One region of the Streptomyces sp. NPDC033136 genome, then DNA from elsewhere that is predicted to be linked to it. Evidence: riboswitches for the same ligand, from Rfam matches in the RefSeq annotation. Region 1 holds a riboswitch; each other region holds the start of a gene.
The links. Region 1 has a riboswitch for cyclic di-AMP ahead of ACZ5TL_RS04885 (LysM peptidoglycan-binding domain-containing M23 family metallopeptidase). Riboswitches for the same ligand answer to the same signal wherever they lie in the genome.

Region 1 (4,205 bases):
CGGCGGTCGAGGTGCTCCGCGCCGACTCCGCCACCTGGACCCTCCCGGACCGCGACAGCTGGCGGCTGTCCCAGCTGCACGGCCGCTGGGGCGCCGAGTCCCGGCTGACGCGCTCGGCCCTCACCCACGGGGAGAAGGTCATCGGCAGCCGCCGCGGCCACACCTCCCACCAGCATCTGCCGTGGGTCGCCCTCGACACCGACGCCACCGAGGAGCGCGGCGAGGTCTACGGCTGCGCCCTCGGCTGGTCCGGGTCCTGGCGGATCGCCGTGGCACAGCTCCCGGACGGACGCGTGCAGATCACCGGCGGCGCCGGTTACGACGACTCGGGCCTGCTGACGCTGGGCACGGGGGAGTCGTACACGACCCCCGTCTTCGCCGGGCTCTGGAGCGACGGCGGCTTCGGCGGGGCGAGCCGTGCCTGGCACGCCTACCAGCGGGCCCACGTGATCCCGGACGCCGGCCAGGACCGGCCGGTGCTGTTCAACTCCTGGGAGGCCACCGAGTTCGACATCTCCGAGGAGCAGCAGCGGGTGCTGGCCGAGCGGGCGGCGGCCATGGGGGTCGAGCTGTTCGTGGTGGACGACGGCTGGTTCGGGGCGCGCACCAGCGACCGGGCCGGGCTCGGCGACTGGACACCGAACCCCGACCGCTTCCCCGGCGGGCTGGGGCCGCTCGCCGACCACGTGCACGGCCTCGGCATGCGGTTCGGGATCTGGGTCGAGCCCGAGATGGTCAATCCGGACAGCGAGCTGTACCGTACGCACCCCGACTGGGTGCAGTACCAACCGGGACGAAAGCGGACGGAGTTCCGCAATCAGCTCGTACTCAATCTGGCCCGTGAGGACGTCCAGGAGTACCTGTGGGAGCAGCTCGACAGGCTGCTCTCCGGCGCTCCGATCGACTACGTCAAGTGGGACTTCAACCGCTGCTTCACCGACGCCGGCTGGCCGGAGGACCCCTACCCGCAGCGGCTGTGGGTCGACCACGTCCGTGGCCTGTACGCCCTGCTGGACCGGCTGCGGGCCGCGCACCCGGGCGTGGCCTTCGAGTCATGCTCGGGCGGTGGCGGGCGGATCGACCTCGGGGTGCTGAGCCGCACGGACCAGGTGTGGACGTCGGACAACACCGACCCGCTCGACCGGCTCGCCATCCAGCACGGATTCAGTCAGATCCACCCGGCCCGGGTCATGGCCGCCTGGGTCACCGACAGTCCGAACGCCATGCTCAACCACCGGGCCAGCTCCCTGCGGTTCCGGTTCGTCAGCGCCATGGCCGGGGTGCTCGGCGTCGGCGGCGACCTCACGAAGTGGACGGAGGAGGAACTCGCCGAGGCGCGGCAGTGGGTGGGGCTCTACAAGGAGATCCGGCCCGTGGTGCAGCGCGGCGACCTGTATCGGCTGAGGCCCCCGGAGGGCGGCCTCAGTGCGGTGCAGTACGTCCTCGGTGACGAGACCGTCGTCCTCGCCTGGCTCCAGGCGCAGCGCTACGGCGAGCCCGTGCCGGCGCTCAGGCTGCGCGGCATCGACCCGGCAGCAACGTACGAATGCCTCGAAACGGGCGAAGTTCACCGGGGTGCCGTGCTGCGGCATCACGGACTGCGGGTCGGGTTGCACGGGGACCTGGACGCCACCGTCGTCCGCCTTAAGCGGAAGTAGCCCTTCTGTCCGAATGGAGTGTTTCCCATCCTTTCGCCATAACGTGCCCCGATCGTAAAGAAGATGAGATCGGGGTGCGTGACCATCGTCATATTCGTGACGATGCGTTGTCGCCATGTTCACGTAATTCTGGCGATATTCAGGGTGGTTGAGCAAAGCGGGAGATCGCTGATCCACGCTCGGTGACGGCGAATGTGCCGACGCGTCAAGAAAAAAGCCGTCACAGGAAACCGCAAGCTTGTCCCATTGCGTCTTGGTCGCTTACGTTCCACACCCATCCGGACGGACGCCTAATCCTGCCGCCGCCCGGAGCCCCACACACTGACCCGACGTACGGCAGGAGCGGGGGACCCACAGGTAAGACGCCTGTTCCGGTTCCCGGAACGGCTTGGGGTTAAGCCGCGCCTCGGCGCGGCCGGGCATCTCCAGCTCGCACCCGACAGCTCACCTCGCAGGCGACGGAGAGGAATTCGCCATGCCCGCGAAGGGTAAGCACCGCCGCCCCAAGACCCAGCGTTTCACCCGCTCCATCGCCGCCGCCGGAACCGGCGGGGCCGCTCTCGCCCTTCCGCTCATGGGGGCCGCCGGAGCCCACGCCGCCACCGGCCAGTCGGCTCCGGAAAAGGCCGTCCAGTCCGCTCCGGCCGCCGAGAAGAAGGCCGCCGAAAAGGCCACGGGCGCTCGCACCTACACGGTGAAGGCCGGCGACTACCTCGCGAAGATCGCCGACGACCAGAACGTCAGCGGCGGCTGGAAGAAGCTCTACTCGGACAACCGGGACGCCGTCGGCGACGACCCGTCGCTGATCCACCCGGGCCTGAAGCTCTCCCTCGGCAAGAAGGCGGCGACGAGCGCGCCCAAGGCGCCGTCCGCGCCGAAGGCCTCGGCCGAGCGCCAGGCCGAGAAGCCGTCCTCCTCCTCCGAGTCGTCCGCGAAGGCGGACACCGCCGCGAAGCCGGCCGCCGCCAAGCCGGCCGCCAAGCCCGCGGCGGAGAGCAACTCCAGCGGCTACAGCTCCCCGGTGGCCGGTGCCACCGTCGGCACCCCGTACCGCATGTCCGGCAGCATGTGGTCCAGCGGCTACCACACCGGTGTCGACTTCGTCGTCCCGACCGGCACCTCGCTCAAGGCCGTCGGCGCGGGCACGGTCGTCTCCGCCGGCTGGGGCGGCGCGTACGGCAACCAGGTCGTCATCCGTCTCGCCGACGGCAGCTACGCCCAGTACGCCCACCTGTCCCAGCTCTCCGTCTCGGCCGGCCAGACCGTGGCCGCCGGGCAGCAGATCGGCCTGTCCGGTGCGACCGGCAACGTCACCGGTCCGCACCTGCACTTCGAGATCCGCACCACGCCGGACTACGGCTCGGACGTGGACCCGGTCGCCTACCTGCGCTCGCACGGCGTCTCCGTCGGCTGACCGGCCGACAGCACCACCTGCCTGACACGCGACCGAAGGCCGGACCCCGATTCCCGGGTCCGGCCTTCGGTCGCGTGCGCCTCCGCCGATCCCCAAGGGATCGACAGCGGGCGGCAGTTGGGACAGAGTGATCCCGACCGGAGTGCAAGCGCTTTCTGGAGCTTCCAGACGGATCCCGAGGAGCTGTGTCCCGTGCCGACCACCCGCAGAGCGTTCACCACCCTGGCAGCCGGAGCCGCCCTGGCGGCGCTCGCCCCGGCGGCGACCGCGCACGCCGAGCCCCGTCACCGCCGTCTCATCGCCCACGACGACTTCCGCCACGGCCTCACGCAGTGGGTGACCGAACTCCAGGACGGCGGCACCGTGACCGCCTCCCGCGGCGTGCTGGAGATCGACGTACCGAGCGGGGCGACCGTGTGGTTCACACGGCGGCTCGAAGGGCCGTACGTCCTCGAGTACACCGCCACGCCCGTCTCCGCCGGCGGGGTCAACGACCGGGTCTCGGACCTCAACAACTTCTGGAACGCGACCGACGTCCGCTCCCCGGACGATCTCTTCGCCACACCACGCGGTGGCGCCCTCGCCGAGTACGACCACCTCGCGATGTATTACGCCGGCTACGGAGCCAACTACAACACCACGACCCGGCTGCGCCGTTACGTCGGCGAGCCCGGCGTCCGCCCCCTGGTGTACGACTACACCGAGCCGTTGCTGGTCCCGAACGAGCCGAACCGGGTCCGGATCGTCTCCGACGGATCCACGGTCAGGTGGTGGAACAACGGGCGGCTCGTCTTCGACCACACCGACCCGCAGCCCTACACGGGCGGCCACTTCGCCTTCCGGACGGTGTGGAGCCATTTCCGGATCACCGGATTCCGGGTCTGGCGGCTCACCCCGAAACATCCCTGACAAGCTGCGTATTCCGGAGTTGGCGAACGCTTGGGGAGTGGCTTATCTCACCACTCGTCAACCCCTTCCTACGGTCGCGTAAGTCACATTGGAAGGTGAATCATGAGCGGCTGTGGCAGACGATTCGAAGAGTGACAGCAGAGCAGTGATCGGGTCGTACGTGGCGGTGGGGGACAGCTTCACCGAGGGCGTCGGTGATCCCGGCCCCGACGGGGCGTTCGTCG
Region 2 (4,205 bases), on a different contig from region 1:
GGTTGTCGAAGGCGAACACCGACACCGAGCAGGCCCGCAGCAGTTCGCCGGTGTCGAGGCTCAGGCCGGGGCGCACGATCGCGCCCTGCGCGTCCGAGACGCCGAGCCCGATCGCCCGGCCCTGGCCCAACGGGCCCCGCTCGTAGGGCAGGAAGCCGACCGGCTCCAGCCCTTCGTAGACCACCGCGACCCGGGCCCGCGGCCTCACCCGGCCGACGGCTTCGGTGAACTCCGGCTCCATGAAAGGGTTGCGCGGTGCCCGCGAGGCGGCGCGCAGCGCGCGCCAGCGCTCCCTTTCCGCTTCGCCGAGCTCCCCGGGCCCAGCCACACGTATGCGCCCACTGCTCAACCTGACCCCCCGATCAAGTCCCCCCTGGACACTGGGAAGGTACCGCCCGAGACGCCCCCACGGGTAGGTAGCGGACCATCTTGTTGCCAACTGGTGCAGAGGCCTTCAACCGGGCAATCGGCGTCCACCGCGCGATGAAACGAGAGGGCGCGTTGTCCGTATTCTCTGATCATGGCCGCACCCATCGCATATTCACTCATCGCCACCGACCTGGACGGGACGCTGCTGCGCGGCGACGACACCCTGTCCGACCGGTCCCTCGCCGCGCTCCGGCGGGTGGCGGACGCCGGTGCCCAGCACCTCGTGGTGACGGGCCGGCCGGCACCCAGAGTGCGGCCGCTGCTGGACGACCTCCGGTGCACGGGGCTCGCGGTGTGCGGGCAGGGCGCGCAGGTGTACGACGCCGGTGCGGACCGCCTGCTGTGGTCGATCACCCTGGACCGGGAGCTGGCCGAGACCGCCCTCGGCAAGATCGAGGCCGAGGTGGGGCAGGTGTATGCGGCAGTCGACCAGGACGGCGTCGACGGGCTCACGCTGATCGAGCCGGGCTATCTCATGCCGCACCCGACCCTGCCCGCGGTACGGGTCGACCGGCGCGACGAGCTGTGGGGCGCGCCGATCAGCAAGGTGCTGCTGCGCCACTCCTACCTGACGGACGACGAACTGGCGGCGACGGCCCGCTCGGTGGTCGGCTCCCTGGCGACGGTGACGATGTCGGGGCCCGGCACGGTCGAACTCCAGCCGTGCGGTGTCACCAAGGCGACGGGCCTGGCGCTGGCCGCCGAGCACCTGGGGCTGCGGCCTGCGGACACGATCGCCTTCGGTGACATGCCCAACGACATCCCGATGTTCGACTGGGCCGCGCACGGCGTGGCGATGGCCAACGCCCATCCCGAACTCAAGGCCGTGGCCGACGAGGTCACCTCGTCGAACGAGGACGACGGCATCGCCGTCGTCCTCGAGCGACTGCTGGGCGGGACGGCTCAGTACGGGCCGTTGACGTTGTCGATCGAGCCGTAGCGGTCGGCCGCGTAGTTGCAGGCCGCCGTGATGTTGGCGACCGGGTCGTACGGGTCGTAGGGGGTGCCGGACACGTGGTAGGCGGCGAAGGTCGGGTCGATGACCTGGAGCAGCCCCTTGGACGGGGTGCCCTTGGCGGCGTTCGAGTCCCAGTTGTTGATCGCCAGGGGGTTGCCGGACGACTCGCGCATGATGTTGCGGTGGATGCCCTCGTACGAGCCCGGGATCCCCTTCTGCGCCATGATGTCCAGCGCCTCGCGGATCCAGCCGTCCAGGTTGTTCGCGTAGGTCTTCGCGGAGACCTGGGTGGCCTGGGCGCCGCCGGCGGGCTTCGCGGCCGGCTTGGCGGGGGCGGAGGACTGGGTCGCCTTCTTCTTCACGGCGCCCGCCTTGGCCGTCTTCACCTTCAGCTTCAGACCCGGGTGGATCAGCTTCGGGTCGTCTCCGACAGCGGCGCGGTTGTCCTTGTAGAGCTGCTTCCAGCCGCCCGACACGTCGTACTTGCCGGCGATGCGGTAGAGCGTGTCGCCCTTGGTCACGGTGTACGTGAGGGACTTGAGGGCCTTGGCGGGCTGGGCCGCCTGCGGCACGGACTGGGCGGCGGTGCTCTGGGGTTCGGCGGCGCTCGCCTGCGTGGCGCCGAGGAGCGGAAGGGTCAGTGCCGCTCCGCCGGTGCCGGCGGCCACGACACGACGGGTGATCGGGTTGGTTCTGGGTCGACGGTGCTTACCTCGTCCGGGCATGGCGATGTTCCTCTCCGGCGCCTGCGAGGTGAGCTGTCGGGTTCGGGCCGGGAGGTGCCCGGCCGCGTACGGCGCTGTGCCGTGCGCGGCTTCACCCCGAGCCGTTCCGTCGTGCGGACCGGCGACTTACCTGGGTCCCCCGCTCCTGCCCTGCGTGAGTGAGTCGGTGTCTGTGGGGAGTCCGGGCGGTGGCAGGATTCGGCGTCCGCCGGACTGGGCCGGAACGTATGCGACAGCACATGTCGGGAACAAGCAGTGGAGTCACATATGGCGCTAGTCGACCTTGGTCGGGGGTAATGGGCCACTTGATCCTTTGCGTAAGCCAACGCTCAACTCGCCTGAACGGGACGGACGTACGGGCGCATGCCGGGTGGGACGGTGGAAGCGTGGGCGTGATTCAACTCACTGATCACACGCGCGTGGCGCAATGTCCGCCAAAGGGGATTCGCTTCCTCACCGGGGCAAATAGTGCATAGTTCGCTACCTCTGGGTAAGTCGATAAATATCCCCTCTTATGGGCTGATCGAAAACATAACGGTCGTGATCGGATACCACCCGCCCTGTAACCATGGGCGCTGGCGGTGATCGAAACGTGACCGGATACGCTGACTCGAGTGAGGGCAGCGACCTATCGACAATCCGCGTAAGCACCGGCAGACACCAGCAGACAGGAGACCCCTCGTGACCGACGTCGGGCCGTTCGGGCTGAGCGTGCGGGACCAGGCTCTGGAAGCCGATGTCCAGGCCGGACTGGCGGCTGTCGAGGAAGGCTTGCTCGAGGCCACCAAGAGTGAGGTGCCCTTCATCACGGAGGCCGCCCAGCACCTGGTGCGGGCCGGCGGCAAGCGGTTCCGGCCGCTGCTCGTGATGCTCTCCGCCCAGTTCGGCGACCGGCACGCACCCGGGATCGTGCCCTCGGCCGTCGTCGTGGAGCTGACCCACCTCGCCACGCTGTACCACGACGACGTGATGGACGAGGCCGCCGTGCGCCGGGGCGTCGCGAGCGCGAATACCCGTTGGGGCAACTCCGTCGCGGTCCTCACCGGCGACTTCCTCTTCGCCCGCGCCTCGCACATCCTGGCCGATCTCGGCCCCGAGGCCGTGCGGGTGCAGGCCGAGGCCTTCGAGCGGCTCGTGACCGGGCAGATCCTGGAGACGGCCGGGCCGCAGGACGGCCGCGACCCCGTCGAGCACTACTTGGACGTGCTGGGCGGCAAGACCGGCTCACTGGTCGCGGTGTCGTGCCGCTTCGGCGCGATGATGTCCGGCGCCGACGACACGGTCGTGGACGTGCTGACCCAGTACGGCGAGCGGCTCGGCGTCGCCTTCCAGCTCGCGGACGACGTCCTGGACATCGCCTCCGACTCCCACGAGTCCGGCAAGACCCCCGGCACCGACCTGCGCGAGGGCATTCCCACGCTGCCGGTGCTCCGGCTGCGCGAGCGCGCCGCCCGGCTCGGGCTCGCGGACGACGTCGCCCTGTGCGAGCTGCTGGACTCCGACCTCACCGACGACGCCCGGCACGCCGAGGCCCTGCGTCTGCTGCGGGCCCACCCGGCGCTGGAGCAGGCCCGGCGGGACACCGTCCGCTACGCCCAGGACGCCGGCTCGGCGCTGGCGCCCCTGCCGGAATGTGCCGCGAAGGCAGCGCTGGTGGAACTGAGCGACGCGGTGGTGCACCGGGCCGGCTAGGGCCTCCTGCCCGCCCGACCCCTACGGGTCGGAGGAGAAGCCGCCCTTCCGTGTCATACCCCAGCAGTACGCGGAGTTGAGTCCGGGGTCTGACGTATCTCCCTGGCCGATTTGGTCAGATGGAAACCAGGGAAAACACCACCCCTCACCTGTTCGGGTGAGAATGGCGGCTCTGGGACGAGTGCGTGGACGACACGGACAGCCGCCGCCGACCATGGAGGTAGGGCACACATGGCACCGTACGCATCCGACGACAGCACGACCGGCGGGGAGGTCGACGAGCAGCGCTCCGGGCGGCGCAAAGCCGCGCGATACGTCGTCCCGGTCACGGTGATGGGGGTGGCGGCCGCGACGATCGGGCTGGTCCCCGCACTCGCCGACTCCGGTGACCCCGACCTCCC
Region 3 (4,205 bases), on a different contig from region 1:
ACGCGAGCGGGACGAGGACAGCGAGGCCGCCACCGCCGAGACCGGCCCGGACGACGCGGGCGCGGTGGCACCCGTGCGCTTCCACTCCACGTGAGTCGGCGGGATCTCCTCCAGGAACCGGGACGGCGGGTTGTACGACGGTTGGCCCCAGGCGCTGCGCAGCGTGGACCTCGTCAGGTACAGCCGCTCGCGGGCGCGCGTGATGCCGACGTAGGCCAGGCGCCGCTCCTCCTCCAGTTCCTTGGTCTGGCCGAGGGCGCGCATGTGCGGGAAGACGCCGTCCTCCATGCCGGTCAGGAAGACGACCGGGAACTCCAGGCCCTTGGCGGTGTGGAGGGTCATCAGCGTGATGACACCGTCGCCGCCCTCCTCGTCCGGAATCTGGTCGGAGTCGGCAACCAGTGCGACCTGTTCGAGGAAGTCGGACAGCGTGCCCCCCGGAGCGGCAGCCTCCGCTGTTACCGCGCCCTCGCCGCGCTCCTGCTCGAACTCCATCGCGACGGCGGCGAGTTCCTGGAGGTTCTCGATCCGGGTCTCGTCCTGCGGGTCGGTGGAAGCCTGCAGCTCGGCGAGGTAGCCGGTGCGCTCCAGGATCGCCTCCAGCACGGTGGCCGGTCCGGCGCCGGACTCGACGATCGTACGGAGGTCCTCCATCAGCGTGTTGAACCGCTTGACGGCGTTGGTGGAGCGCGCCGCCATGCCGTACGCCTCGTCGACGCGCTTGAGCGCCTGCGAAAAGCTGATCTTCTCGCGCTGGGCGAGGGCGTCGATCATCGCCTCGGCGCGGTCGCCGATGCCCCGCTTGGGCACGTTGAGGATCCTGCGCAGCGGCACCGAGTCCTCGGGGTTGGCCAGCACGCGCAGGTAGGCCAGGACGTCCCGGACCTCCTTGCGCTCGTAGAAGCGGACGCCGCCGACGACCTTGTAGGGCAGGCCGACGCGGATGAAGACCTCTTCGAAGACACGGGACTGGGCGTTGGTGCGGTAGAAGACGGCGACGTCGCCGGCCTTCGCGTCGCCCGCGTCGGTGAGGCGGTCTATCTCGTCGGCGACGAACTGCGCCTCGTCGTGCTCGGTGTCGGCGACGTAGCCGGTGATGTGCGCACCCGTGCCGGCGTTGGTCCACAGGTTCTTGGGGCGGCGGGACTCGTTGCGCTCGATGACCGCGTTGGCCGCGCTGAGGATCGTCTGCGTGGAGCGGTAGTTCTGCTCCAGCAGGATCGTCGTCGCGTCCGGGTAGTCCTCCTCGAACTGGAGGATGTTGCGGATCGTCGCGCCGCGGAAGGCGTAGATCGACTGGTCGGCGTCACCCACGACGCACAGCTCGGCGGGCGGGACGTCGTCCGGGCCGGGCGGGACGTCGGTGGGGTGCTCGGCGGTGCCGACGAGTTCGCGGACGAGAGCGTACTGGGCGTGATTGGTGTCCTGGTACTCGTCCACCAGCACGTGGCGGAAGCGGCGGCGGTAGTGCTCGGCGACGTCCGGGAAGGCGCGCAGCAGGTTGACCGTCGTCATGATCAGGTCGTCGAAGTCGAGGGCGTTCGCCTCGCGCAGCCGCGACTGGTACATCGCGTAGGCCTGGGCGAGGGTCTTCTCGAAGCCTCCCCCAGACTCCGTCCGGGAGGTGCCCCCAGTGGCCTGGGCTGCGAAGTCCTCCTCGTCGATCAGCTCGTTCTTCAGGTTGCTGATCTTGGCGCTGAAGGACTTCGGCGGGAAGCGCTTGGGGTCGAGGTCCAGGTCGCGGCAGACCAGGGCCATCAGGCGCTTGGAGTCGGCGGCGTCGTAGATCGAGAAGGAGGAGGTGAAGCCGAGCTTCTTGCTCTCCCGCCTCAGGATGCGCACGCACGCGCTGTGGAAGGTCATGACCCACATGGCGTTCGCGCGCGGGCCGACGAGCTGCTCGACGCGCTCCTTCATCTCGCCGGCGGCCTTGTTGGTGAAGGTGATCGCGAGGATCTGGCCCGGGTGCACGTCCCGCTCGGCGAGCAGGTGGGCGATGCGGTGCGTGAGCACACGGGTCTTGCCGGAGCCGGCGCCGGCCACGATGAGCAGCGGGGAGCCGGAGTGGACGACGGCGGCGCGCTGGTTGTCGTTCAGCCCCTCCAGGAGCGTGGCGGTGTCCACCACTGGGCGCGGGGCGCCGTCCCGGTAGTAGGAGTCCCGGTCCGGCGGCACGTCGAACTTCCCGCCGAACAGATCGTCCGGAACCGGCTCCGGAGCGTGATCGTCCTCGGGTGGCGGCGGGGGCTCGTCCGCGGGGCCCCGCTGGGCCTGGAGGTCCGCCAGGAAGCTGTCGTCAAAGAGGCTGCTCATCGCTCTCCGAGTCTAGGGCGCCCCACTGACAGCCCGCCGCCGCCCTGAGAACATCACCGAAAGGATCCCCTCGTCACCCTGTATCCCTGCACGATCACAGCCCGCTACGGCCGTCACAATTATGACGAACTCATGACGAACCCTGCCCCGTCGATGACTCTCAGCGACGCACTCAGGTAAGGTCACGAAAATGTATCGGGCATATCGCCCATCAACCTTCACAGGGGCCACACGAGTTGGCTACGGTGCGACCAGGCCGCACGACCCCCACCGGCGAACGTCGCCGGGCCGCGCGGCCTCCGTCGAGTCCGGTGTGCCGCAAAGCAGCCGGAGCCGGGGACCCAACCGAAACCTTGGGGTGAATCGGCCCGACTCCTTTCGAGGAGAAGGCCGTAGGGCAACCCTTCCGAACCACCCGCCCGAACCCGACAGCTAACCCGGTAGGCGGACGATGGAAGGAGTCGCCTCCCTTGGCGTCGCACCGCAAGTCGCGTCCTACGGGTACGCGCGTAGCAGGCATACGGACCCCCGCCCTCGCAACGGCGGCCCTCACCTCCGTGGCCCTGCTGTCCCAGTCGGCCAACGCCGCCCCCGAGGCCGACGACAAGCCGAGCCTGGAGGAAGTCGAGAAGAAGGTCGACGCCCTGTACCGCCAGGCCGAGTCGGCGACCGGCAAGTACAACGCGGCCAAGGAGAAGACCGCGAAGCAGCGCAAGCGCGTCGACACCCTCCTCGACGACGTCGCGCAGCGCACCCAGAAGCTCAACGAGGCGCGGGAGGAGCTGGGTTCCTTCGCCTCCGCCCAGTACCGCACCGGCGCCGCCGCCCCGGAGACGGCGACGTTCCTGCTGTCGGACACCCCGCAGGACTACTTCGACCAGACCCATCTGATGGACCGGATGACCGGCCGCCAGAAGGTCGCGGTCGACGACTACGTCACGCAGCAGTCCGAGACGATGAAGAAGCGCCAGGAGGCCACCGAGAGCCTCGAGACGCTCACCGAGACGCAGAGCGACCTGAAGACGGCCAAGGCGACCGTCCAGAAGAAGCTCGCCGACGCGCGCGAGCTGATGTCGAGGCTGACCGCCGAGGAGAAGGCGCGGCTCGCGGCGATCGAGCGGGAGAAGCAGGAGGAGGCCGCCCGCAAGGCCGCCGAGCTGGCCCGGCAGCAGGCCGCACAGCGGGCCGCGCAGCAGCAGGCGCAGGAGGAGGCCGCCCAGCAGCAGGAGAGCGGATCCTCGTCGGCGGGCTCCGGCCCGACCTCCTCGACGGCCCCGGCCGACTCCTCGTACACCACCAAGGCCGACAAGGCCCTCGCCTTCGCCCGCGCCCAGATCGGCAAGCCGTACGTCTGGGGCGCCGTCGGCCCCGGCTCCTACGACTGCTCCGGCCTCACCCAGGCCGCGTGGAAGGCCGCGGGCGTCACCCTGCCGCGCACGACCTACGACCAGGTCGACGCCGGCACCACGGTCCCCCTCTCCCAGGCCCAGCCCGGTGACCTGGTCTTCTTCTACAACGACCTCACCCACGTCGGCATCTACATCGGCAACGGCATGATGATCCACGCCCCGAAGCCCGGCACCTACGTGCGCGAGGAGTCGGTCTACTACGACGGCGAGTCGGCGATCCACAGCGTGGTGCGGCCGGCCTGAGGACCCTTTTGAGGGGCACGCGCGCGTGCCCCTCTCCTCACGCGCGCGGCGCTCTCTAGCATCGGCGCCATGTCCGGTCCCTCCCCGCTCACCCCCTGGTGGGCGATGTACGCGCTGGCGACCGGCACCGTGTCGGTCGGTCTCGACTCCGCGGGGTACGCGGTCCCCTCCCGCATCGTCCTCGTCCTGGCCTGTGCGGCCTGGCTGGGGGCGGTCGCGTCCGCCGTGCCCCGCCTGCCG

Region 2: linked by a shared signal. The riboswitch ahead of ACZ5TL_RS31800 (transglycosylase SLT domain-containing protein) and the one ahead of ACZ5TL_RS04885 (LysM peptidoglycan-binding domain-containing M23 family metallopeptidase) in region 1 are both predicted to bind cyclic di-AMP.
Region 3: linked by a shared signal. The riboswitch ahead of ACZ5TL_RS27775 (C40 family peptidase) and the one ahead of ACZ5TL_RS04885 (LysM peptidoglycan-binding domain-containing M23 family metallopeptidase) in region 1 are both predicted to bind cyclic di-AMP.

Annotation. Positions count from the first base shown of each region.
Region 1 is NZ_JBVIPD010000002.1:379,687-383,891, forward strand. Features, by position in the region: gene ACZ5TL_RS04880 (alpha-galactosidase) at 1-1,658, shown strand, start outside; cyclic di-AMP (ydaO/yuaA leader) riboswitch at 1,975-2,129, shown strand; gene ACZ5TL_RS04885 (LysM peptidoglycan-binding domain-containing M23 family metallopeptidase) at 2,134-3,072, shown strand; gene ACZ5TL_RS04890 (DUF6250 domain-containing protein) at 3,265-3,981, shown strand; gene ACZ5TL_RS04895 (SGNH/GDSL hydrolase family protein) at 4,127-4,205, shown strand, end outside.
Region 2 is NZ_JBVIPD010000023.1:60,505-64,709, forward strand. Features, by position in the region: gene ACZ5TL_RS31790 (GNAT family N-acetyltransferase) at 1-334, opposite strand, end outside; gene ACZ5TL_RS31795 (HAD family hydrolase) at 521-1,369, shown strand; gene ACZ5TL_RS31800 (transglycosylase SLT domain-containing protein) at 1,333-2,112, opposite strand; cyclic di-AMP (ydaO/yuaA leader) riboswitch at 2,116-2,291, opposite strand; gene ACZ5TL_RS31805 (polyprenyl synthetase family protein) at 2,794-3,804, shown strand; gene ACZ5TL_RS31810 (LolA family protein) at 4,036-4,205, shown strand, end outside.
Region 3 is NZ_JBVIPD010000017.1:134,169-138,373, forward strand. Features, by position in the region: gene pcrA (DNA helicase PcrA) at 1-2,313, opposite strand, end outside; cyclic di-AMP (ydaO/yuaA leader) riboswitch at 2,618-2,776, shown strand; gene ACZ5TL_RS27775 (C40 family peptidase) at 2,784-3,965, shown strand; gene ACZ5TL_RS27780 (SLAC1 family transporter) at 4,035-4,205, shown strand, end outside.